3 regions of the Rummeliibacillus sp. NPDC094406 genome follow, and region 1 is predicted to be linked to each of the others. Evidence: riboswitches for the same ligand, from Rfam matches in the RefSeq annotation. Region 1 holds a riboswitch; each other region holds the start of a gene.

Evidence for each region. A riboswitch is a leader RNA that binds a small molecule or an ion and turns the genes downstream of it on or off. The one in region 1 is predicted to bind preQ1.
Region 2: linked by a shared signal. The riboswitch ahead of queC (7-cyano-7-deazaguanine synthase QueC) and the one ahead of ACIQ4I_RS14595 (QueT transporter family protein) in region 1 are both predicted to bind preQ1.
Region 3: linked by a shared signal. The riboswitch ahead of ACIQ4I_RS00405 (VUT family protein) and the one ahead of ACIQ4I_RS14595 (QueT transporter family protein) in region 1 are both predicted to bind preQ1.

Annotation. Positions count from the first base shown of each region.
Region 1 covers NZ_JBIWGZ010000005.1:164,473-167,760, forward strand. The annotation lists gene ACIQ4I_RS14585 (ABC transporter permease) at 1-450, opposite strand, end outside; gene ACIQ4I_RS14590 (ABC transporter substrate binding protein) at 468-1,475, opposite strand; PreQ1 riboswitch class I at 1,883-1,927, shown strand; gene ACIQ4I_RS14595 (QueT transporter family protein) at 1,935-2,426, shown strand; gene ACIQ4I_RS14600 (DUF418 domain-containing protein) at 2,530-3,288, shown strand, end outside.
Region 2 covers NZ_JBIWGZ010000001.1:648,571-651,858, forward strand. The annotation lists gene queE (7-carboxy-7-deazaguanine synthase QueE) at 1-607, opposite strand, end outside; gene queD (6-carboxytetrahydropterin synthase QueD) at 600-1,073, opposite strand; gene queC (7-cyano-7-deazaguanine synthase QueC) at 1,077-1,745, opposite strand; PreQ1 riboswitch class I at 1,791-1,833, opposite strand; gene ACIQ4I_RS03095 (aldehyde dehydrogenase family protein) at 2,345-3,288, opposite strand, start outside.
Region 3 covers NZ_JBIWGZ010000001.1:84,699-87,986, reverse strand. The annotation lists gene ACIQ4I_RS00410 (aldehyde dehydrogenase family protein) at 1-998, opposite strand, end outside; PreQ1 riboswitch class I at 1,254-1,298, shown strand; gene ACIQ4I_RS00405 (VUT family protein) at 1,466-1,999, shown strand; gene ACIQ4I_RS00400 (acyl-CoA dehydrogenase family protein) at 2,217-3,288, opposite strand, start outside.

The DNA.
Region 1 (3,288 bases):
CATGCTTGATAACATACCATTTAAAGCTTTGTCTAGCCCGAGTTTTTCCCAAAATCCAAAGAATAATGTGAATAGTGAATCAGAATTTGCGAGTGGAATATTCGGACGCCCGACAGCTGTATCTGTCGTCATTCCCATAATTCGTAAGTTAATGGAGTATAAAGCAATCATCATTAAAATCCCTGCTAACAGTGAGTTGATTTTTGCTTTTGTGTGAAGAAGACCTGTAATGGAACCGGCAACAAACCCAGCTAATGTTGCACATAGCGTGGAAATAATTGGATTGTACCCTAGTGTAATCATCGTTGCTGCTGTCGCGGCACCTGTCACAAAGCTACCGTCTACTGTTAAATCAGGAAAATCTAACACTCGGAATGTTAAATACACTCCGAGTGCCATTATTGCATAGATGATCCCTTGCTCCACTGAGCCAAAAATTGCTGTAAACATATAGAATCATCTCCAATCTATTTGACTACTTCTGCTTTCCAATCCTCTTTGATATTTACACCGATTTTATCTGCTGTTGTTTTGTTAATTTCAAGTTTTAAGTTTGCTGGATATGCTACTGGAATATCCGCTGGTTTTTTACCGTCTTTTAAGATTTCGACAGCTTTTTGACCTGCTTCGTAACCGATATCATAATAGCTGAAGCCGTATGCCCCAAGACCACCGCGTTTTACGGAGTCAAGTTCCCCTACCATAACTGGGATTTTCTTTTCGTTTGCTACATCTAATACAGATTCAAGAGCTGAAACTACTGTATTATCTGTGATGATGTAGATTGCGTCTACTTTACCTACTAATGATTCAGTTGCTTGTTTTACTTCCGCTGAAGTTGCTGCAGAAGCTTCAACGATTGTAATACCTGCTTTTTTTGCTTCTTTCTTCACGTTGTCTACTTGTGCACGCGAGTTTTGTTCACCTGAGTTGAACACCATCCCTACTTTTTTAGCACCTAATTGTTCTGATAAGAATTTTACTGTATTTGGAATAGCATCTGGGTGAGTATCAACAGTACCCGTTACGTTACCACCAGGTTTGTCCATTGATTTTACGAGTTCGGCACCAACTGCATCTGTTACAGAAGTAAATACAATTGGAATATCTGAAGTTGCGGCAGCTACTGCTTGAGCACTTGGCGTAGAATTGGCAAAAATTAAATCTGCTCCACTACCTACTAAGTTATTAGCAGCTGTTGTATTAACACTTTGATCTCCTTGAGCGATTTCAGTTTGATATTTAACTTTTAAGCCCGCATCTTTAAGTGCGGCTTTGAAACCTTTTGTTGCCTCATTTAACGATGGATGTTCAACGATTTGCGTGATTCCAACTTTATAAGTTTTTTCATCTGTCGCTGCATTCTTATCTTTTGTATCAGCTGATGATGAATCATCTTTACTACCACATGCAGCCAGCGCTAATACGATGATCACTGACATTAAAAGTAATCCATACTTTTTCATTTTTTTCATGAAGTTTCCTCCTCGATTTCTTGTTATCTCTTATTTTTCTTTACTGAAAGCAACTAATTATTGTTATATTACAGAAGGCTTTTACAATAGTCAATAATATTATGAATTTTTTGACTATTTTAGTAGACTGAACTTCAACGCTTCAATTCAATAAATCGATTATATATAAGGTTTTTACACACCTCCACCTATTCATGTCTATTTTGTGAACTTTTTAAAGCTAGATTTGAGCGAATGATGGCGACTCCCTGAAAATACATTAAATACATTCGCATTTACTCGTGCGATATTAATTCAGAGAAGTTCATTCATAGTCCTGCTGGAAAGCGAGCCACGGGTAAAATATTAGTAAAATGCAATTTGACATATTCACTCAATATATTTACAATGTTATTTTGTTTCTAAATAATAACGTGGTTCGAAACCATCCCACGTAAAAAAACTAGGGGGAACTAAATAATGAAGACAAAATCTTTAACTGTCAGCGCAATTATTGCTGCTCTTTACATTGCGGTTTCAATCCTTATTGCACCTATTAGCTTTACTAATGTGCAATTTCGTATATCAGAAATGTTCAACCACCTTGTTGTTTTCAACAAAAAATATATGATTGGCATCGTAATTGGTGTATTTATCACGAATCTGTTCTTCTCACCATATGGTACGTATGATTTAGTATTTGGTGTAGGGCAATCAATTCTTGCACTTGGACTTACTATTTTCTCTGCTCGCTTTATTAAAGGACAGCTAACACGTATGATTTTCAATACGGTCGTATTTACTTTTACAATGTTCATCATAGCTATAGAAATACATCTTCTTTCTAAGCTTCCATTTCTATTAACATGGCTTTTTTGTGCTGCCGGCGAATTTGCAGTTATGGCTGTAAGTATTCCTTTAATGACTGCATTAAATAAGCGCATCAATTTCAAGAAATTAATTGAAGATTGATTTTTTTCTATAAAATTCAAGAAAAGTATTTTCATGTTAAAATCAACATGGAAATGCTTTTTTCTTTATCTGATAATAAATGAAACGTTAAAGGAGTTACGCTATGCAAACAGCAAGGATTCATTTAATTGATAGTTTAAGAGGTTTTAGTTTACTTGGAATTCTTCTAGCTAATATGCTTATATTTCAATATGGAATCTTCGGGAAAGATGAAATTAATCATTTCGATTTATCCAATTTCGATTACGGTTCCTATAAATTTATACAAATATTTATAGAAGAAACTTTTCTTCCTATTTTTACATTTCTTTTCGGTTTTTCTCTCATAAAATTAGTAGAATCTTTACATAATCGCGGTTATCATTCCAGATGGTTTTTAGTTCGTCGATTTCTTATGCTTTTGACAATGGGGTTATTACATTCTGCTTTTCTTTGGGAAGGAGATATTTTAACTTTCTATGGTCTATTTGGATTTCTCTTATTGTTCTTCATAAAGAGAAAACCAAAAACATTAATTATTTGGGCGATCATCTCTTTCGTATTAACAATACCATTTGGTTATGGCCAATTAGAAGAAACAAATTTGGATACGCAACTAACAAGTGACTATATTGAAAAATCTAAACTTATTTATGGTGATGGATCTTATAGCCAAATTTATGATTTTCGTAATAATGAGGAAGATCCCTTATCTGGTATGCTTGATGAAAATCCCGTTATTATATTCTTCATCTTGATGATTACGCCTATTTTATCTGCCCCCCTATTTCTACTTGGAATGGCGGCTGCTAAACTTAATCTATTTTCTGATCCCCATAAGCTTCTCGCAACTTACAAAAAATGGGTTTTGTTAATACCCGTT
Region 2 (3,288 bases), on a different contig from region 1:
TTATAAGCTTCGAATCATCAGTCGTGGTTATATCATCATTTCCAACTTGAAAATAGAATGGTACATCTGGATAACGATGATGTACCCTTTTCCCGTACTCAAAATCTTCATCATTAAAGATAACAATCTTTAGCGACACATGTTGACTGTTCTTACTGTCTTTAAGATTCGCTAATATGTCATCGAGAATTGCGAAATTTGTTTTCATACCAGAGCTAGGTGGTTTAGGTGAAATGGTTAGTTCATCTATCTCATAAAACCATTCTTGCCATCTGCTTCCCTGTGTTTCGACACCAATTTGTATCTGGTTTTCTTTTAATAGAGATACTAAACGATCTAGGTTTTTCAATAATGCTGGGTTACCTCCCGAAATAGTCACAAAAGAAAAACCATTTCCACCAATTCGTTTCAGCTCATTCCATATTTCTTCAGCTGTCATTTGTACAATTTGATCTTTCCCACTACCATCCCATGTAAAAGCAGAATCGCACCAGGAACAGGAATAATCACAACCTGCCGTACGAACAAACATTGTCTTTTGACCAATAACCATTCCTTCACCTTGAATAGTGGGACCGAAGATTTCTAAAACAGGAATTTTACTCAAAATCCATCCACTCCCGTCTTGCTTCAGCAAAACTTGTCGGAGTTTCGTAAAGGCGGACAAATTCTACACGAGCTCCTTTATAGGATTGCTCCTCTAGCAAAGCTTCTGCCATTTTTTCATATATCCAAACAACCATGTTTTCAGCTGTTGTATTCATTAAAGGAAGCGTTTCATTCAAATATCGATGATCCAAATAGATTTCAATTTTTTCTTTCCAAATATTTTTTATATCACCAAAATCGATCATCAAACCACGTTCATCTGTATAGCCACTTAAGCCAAATATTACTCGATACGTGTGACCATGCAGATTTTTACACTTTCCCTCATAACAATGTAGATGATGAGCTGCATCAAAAGTAAATTCCTTACTTACCAGAACTCGTTTAGCATGGTATTTTAATTGATCTCGTTTTATATCTTCATCAATCTTTTGAAGATGATCGACAATTTTAAATCCATACATTTCTTATGACTCCTTTCGAACACTTAAGTATTCCGAAAGACCTTTCAGCCTTAACTTGCAAGCAGGACATTCTCCACAGCCATCTGCGATGATGCCATTATAACAAGTTAAAGTTTTTTCACGAACAAAGTCAAATGCCCCTAATTGATCTGCTAGAGCCCAAGTTTCTGCTTTGTTTAACCACATTAGTGGTGTATCAATAACAAAGGAATCATCCATTGCTAGGTTTAAAGTGACATTTAAAGATTTTATAAACATATCCCGACAATCAGGATAACCGCTGAAATCTGTTTCACAGACACCTGTGACAATATGTTTAGCACCAATTTGTCTTGCAAGTACTCCTGCAAATGAAAGAAACAGTAAATTACGTCCCGGCACAAAAGTCGAAGGTAGTTCTCCATCTTCTCCTTCTTTCACTTCTATATCACTACGAGTCAATGCATTTGGAGCCAATTGATTAAGAAGTGACATATCCAGAATATGATGCTTTACGCCAAGTTCTTTGGCAATATTTTGCGCACATTCAATTTCTAGACTGTGTCGTTGGTCATAATCAAACGTCACTGCCTCAACTTCTTCAAATTTTTCGAGTGCCCAGAACAAACATGTTGTACTATCCTGACCACCACTAAACACGATAACAGCTTTTTCTTTTTTCATTTCTGCAATTACTCCTTTATTGCAAAAAAACAGTACTCTAAGAAAGAGTACTGTTTCTTCTTAGTTTTTTAAAGAGGGTAGCTAGAACCTCTTCCGCTTTAAAGCAGAATATTTAATTCCATACTAATAGTATATTTATGTTATCAGTAAATCAAGGATTTTCTTATTGTTATCAAAATGAATCTATTCCAAAAAATACTTTTCTATACGAAAAACGCGAATGTAATCTAAATATACACCCAAATGATTCGGACTATACTGCAACAATACTATTTGCTTAATACGCTGCTTCAGATGGCGCTTTCCGCGGAAGAGCGGTGAGCCCTCCTCGTCCGAAAACCCTTTGCTCCTGCGGTTACTCGTCGCAGTTAAAAGATTGCTCCTGCGGTTACTCGTCGCAGTTAAAAGATTGTTCCTGCATCGCTACGCTAACTTCGTCGCAGGACTTTGAATAGATCTCACTGAATTAACATAGCACGAAGGAAATGCGAATGCATTTTCGAGGACTCGCCATCTTGCTTCTTAGACAGGTATAGCACATACAATTTCCTCATTTAATGTTCGTGTTTTTCATCAAAACTTTGAATTATGAAATTGACTCAAATTAGTTAATCTCCCGTTTTAAAGCTTATAAACTTTTGCTCCATCATCTCATTCATGGCATATTTTACGCCTTCTCTACCAACACCACTGTCTTTCCATCCACCATAAGGCATATTGTCATTTCGATATGTCGGAATATCATTTACAATCACTCCACCTGTTTCAAGACGTTCAGCTACATAGAATGCCCGTTCAATACTTGGAGTCATCACACCTGAATTTAAGCCATAACGTGAATCATTTGCATCCTTGATGGCTTCATCCAATGTACCAAATGGAAAAATGCATACAATGGGACCAAAAACTTCAAAGCGAAATACTTTAGAATCTCGATTTACATTTGTTAAAACAGTTGGGTATAATACATTCCCTTCTACATTTCCGCCGCACTCAATTTTTGCTCCCTCTTGTACGGCTTCATCTAACCAGGTTTTTAATCGATCTAAAGATTTTTTTGAGATAACTGCCGTGATATTTGTCTTTTCATCCAATGGTGGACCAACTACAAGTTGTTTTGTTCGACTTACAAACCGTTCTAAAAATTGTTTATACAACGATTGATGTATATAGATTCTCTGAATCGAGATACAAACTTGACCATTGTTTGAAAAAGACCCCAAAACACTTCGATCTATGACTTTGTCAATATCCACACCTTCATCAATAATAAAAGGAGAATTAGATCCTAATTCAAGTGTTAATTTGCGGAAACCTGCTTGTTGTTGAATTATATGACCAACCTCAACGCTACCTGTAAACGTTACTTTTTTGACATGTGGATGAGACGTTAACACCTCACTTAATACATCGCCTTTTCCTGGAATAATGTTCAACACTCCATCTGGAAGTCCAGCTTCTTTAAAAATTTCAGCCAAAGCTAATGCACTAAGCGGTGTTTGTTCAGCAGGTTTTAGAACAATTGAATTTCCAGCTGCAATCGCTGGTCCTA
Region 3 (3,288 bases), on a different contig from region 1:
ATCCGTTCTAGTGCTGCACCGTTAATAACAGGACCTACTTTTACAGTTTCATCTAGTCCATCACCCATTTTCAATTCTTTAATACGACTTATTAATTTATGTTCAAGTTCTTCTTTCACATCTTTGTGAATAATAACGCGGCTTGTTGCTGTACATCTTTGTCCCGCTGTTCCAAATGCCCCCCACAAGATACCCTCTACTGCTAAGTCTAAGTCTGCATCTTCTAAAACAGTTACAGCATTTTTGCCTCCCATTTCTAGGGATGTTCTTTTCAATAACTCCCCTGCACGTCCATTGATTGCCTTTCCTACTTCGTTCGATCCTGTAAATGAGATTAAATCAATTTGCGGATGATCAACCATTGCACTTCCAACTACACTACCTGAACCATTCACTAGATTGATCAGTCCTTTTGGTAAACCAGCCTCTTCATAAATTTTCACAAATTCCTGAGCCACCATAGGCGTTTCAGTAGCTGGTTTCCACACCACGGCATTTCCAGATACAAGTGCCGGAAGTGATTTCCAGGAAGCAATTGCGATAGGGAAATTCCATGGTGTAATGATTCCTACCACTCCAATTGGAACTCTTATGCTCATCGCAAATTTGTTGCGAAGTTCAGATGGTATCGTATCTCCAAACAGGCGTCGTCCTTCTCCAGCCATATAGAATGCCATATCAATAGCTTCCTGAACTTCTCCTCTACCTTCATCAATTACTTTTCCCATTTCACTTGTAAGAATTTGAGCAATCTCTTCTTTTCTTTCTTTTAATAAATTCGCAACTTTATATAAAACCTCTGCACGATCTGGAGCAGGTACTAAACTCCATTCCTTTTGAGCACTTTTTGCAGCATTTACCGCTCTATCTACATCATCATTAGTAGATTGTGTTACTTCTGCTAATACTTGGCCATTAGCTGGATTTGTTACAGGAATAAATTTACCTGATGAACCTTCACACCATTCACCGTTAATGTAGTTTAAGACTTTTTTCATCTGAGCCCCTCCAATATTTTGAAATTTCAATCTTTATATAATCAATTTACCTTTTAATCCTTTTTATAACTATGTTCAAATTGAACAAAATTTCAATGCTAATTCTGGATTTATTCCGTCTATTTTTCACAATTCAACTAATAAAAAGAGGTAAGTTGAATGAAGAACAGGAAATTATTACTAAAAAATAAATCAACAAACGATCAGATAATATGGTAAAATAACTTTTGAAACTAAATAAAACTTTTACTAAATGTAAAAGAGGTTCTAGAAAAACCCTCTATAAAAAACTAGGGATAACTATATCTTTAGGGATATAGTTTTTTATTTTGCTAGGATCCTTCTTATTTTTAGAAATACGGGAGGAAATGGAAGATTTGGATTATCTAAACAACGAAAAGAAAGTTACATAAAAATCGATTTCGATATGTTTAAAAAAATTCACGATTTAAAAGGAGTCTTATTCTATGAGAGTTTTCTTATATCTCTTAGCTATCGTTCTAGCTAATGTCATTACAGCAAGTTTTAACCCACTTATTTTAGGAATATTTATCATTCCTTATGGCTCATTCCTAATCGGAGCTACTTTCATCTTACGAGATCTTGTACAAAACAAATATGGAAAGAAAAAAACGTATCTTTTTATTGGACTTGCATTACTGTTATCAGCTATTTCTAGCTATTTATTGGGCGATACGTTATGGATTGTCTTCGCTAGCGCGGTAAGTTTTGCAGTTTCTGAGACAACTGATACAGAAATTTATTCGAGAATGAAAACGTCCATCAGCATGAGAATTCTATATAGCGGTGTTGTTGGTGGGATCTTGGATTCTACGATTTTTGTTATCGTCGGATTATCACCACTTGGTGCAGGATTTGTACCATGGGATGCTGTGTGGATGGCGATTTTAGGTCAAATCATGATCAAAGTTGTGATGCAAATTTTGGGTGTTCTGGTTCTACAGTTCACCAATTTCACAAAAGAACAGTCTGCGAATTAGTGTATGATGTGCGAATATGGAGTATATCGGATCGAAGCTATTGAAATGCTATAGTAGCAGAAATAGTGATGGCTACGGAACTTGTCCAGCATATGAATTATGATTCAATGATCTATAATATTAACTTGAATTGAAATAAAATATCATAAAAAAGATGCTGCCCATTTGGGTTAGCATCTTTTTTATGTAATCACATAATAAAACCCAAATAAAAAGTTTATTCGCGAGAGTAACTTTTAAATCCAAATAAGTATTTACCAAATGCCTCGATACCATCTTCGTAAAGGGACGTTACATGTGTGCCAATGGCAATTAAGTCTCTCATCATCATTTCAACAGGCTTTCCTCTCTTTAATGCAGAAGCACCAAGCGACAGTGTTATTTCAACAGAAATATCCACGCAATTACGAATTATCTGAACCCTAAGAGCATGACAAATTGATGGATCGTATTGGCCTTCATCTTCATTTAACATATTAATGTATTCGTTCATCATCGCTTCAGAAGCCTTATGTTTAAGTGTTAACTTCGCAAGTATACGTTGACTTCTGCTCTTTTTATGTTCTTCAATTCCAGAAGCACGAACTCGATTTGCTGTACAAACTTTAAATTCATCAAGTACTCTTTGTGCAGCACCTAAACACATAGAAGCAAAACCCATATAGAAAGCATTATAAAACGGTACGTTATAATATAAATAATCTTCGTCTACTTCTAATTTAAATGGCTTTCTATTTTGTGCTACTTTCGAGAAGCGAATAACCATATCGTCTGGAACAAATACATTTTCTATACTTACTGTATGACTACCTGTGCCTCTTAAGCCTAATGAATCCCAATCTTTCGTTACGTTAAGTTCCGATGTATTCATACATAAACCTAATGATTCAGGTTCATCTTCATCGTCAAATTGATATCTAGCACCTACTGAAATCCATTCAGAATAGTTGATTCCACTTACGTAATTCCATGTACCAGATATTATAAACCCACCGTCACATTTTTCTATTTTGCCAACTGGTGCAAAAATATCGGCAACTAGTCCTCCGTCATAAACGATTTCATCCATTCGATGTTTTGGTAAAAATGCTACCCATGCGTTATGCACTGAAAAGAAGTAGGTTAACCAAGCCGCTGATAAATTGTAATAGCCTACTGTTTTAACCATATCAGAAAATGTTTTAAAATCGATTTGAGGACCGCCATATTCTTTCGGCAAAATTAATTTATTGATTCCTTCCTCGATCATTACTCTTATTACGTTCGGAGAAATAGTAGCATTTTCATCG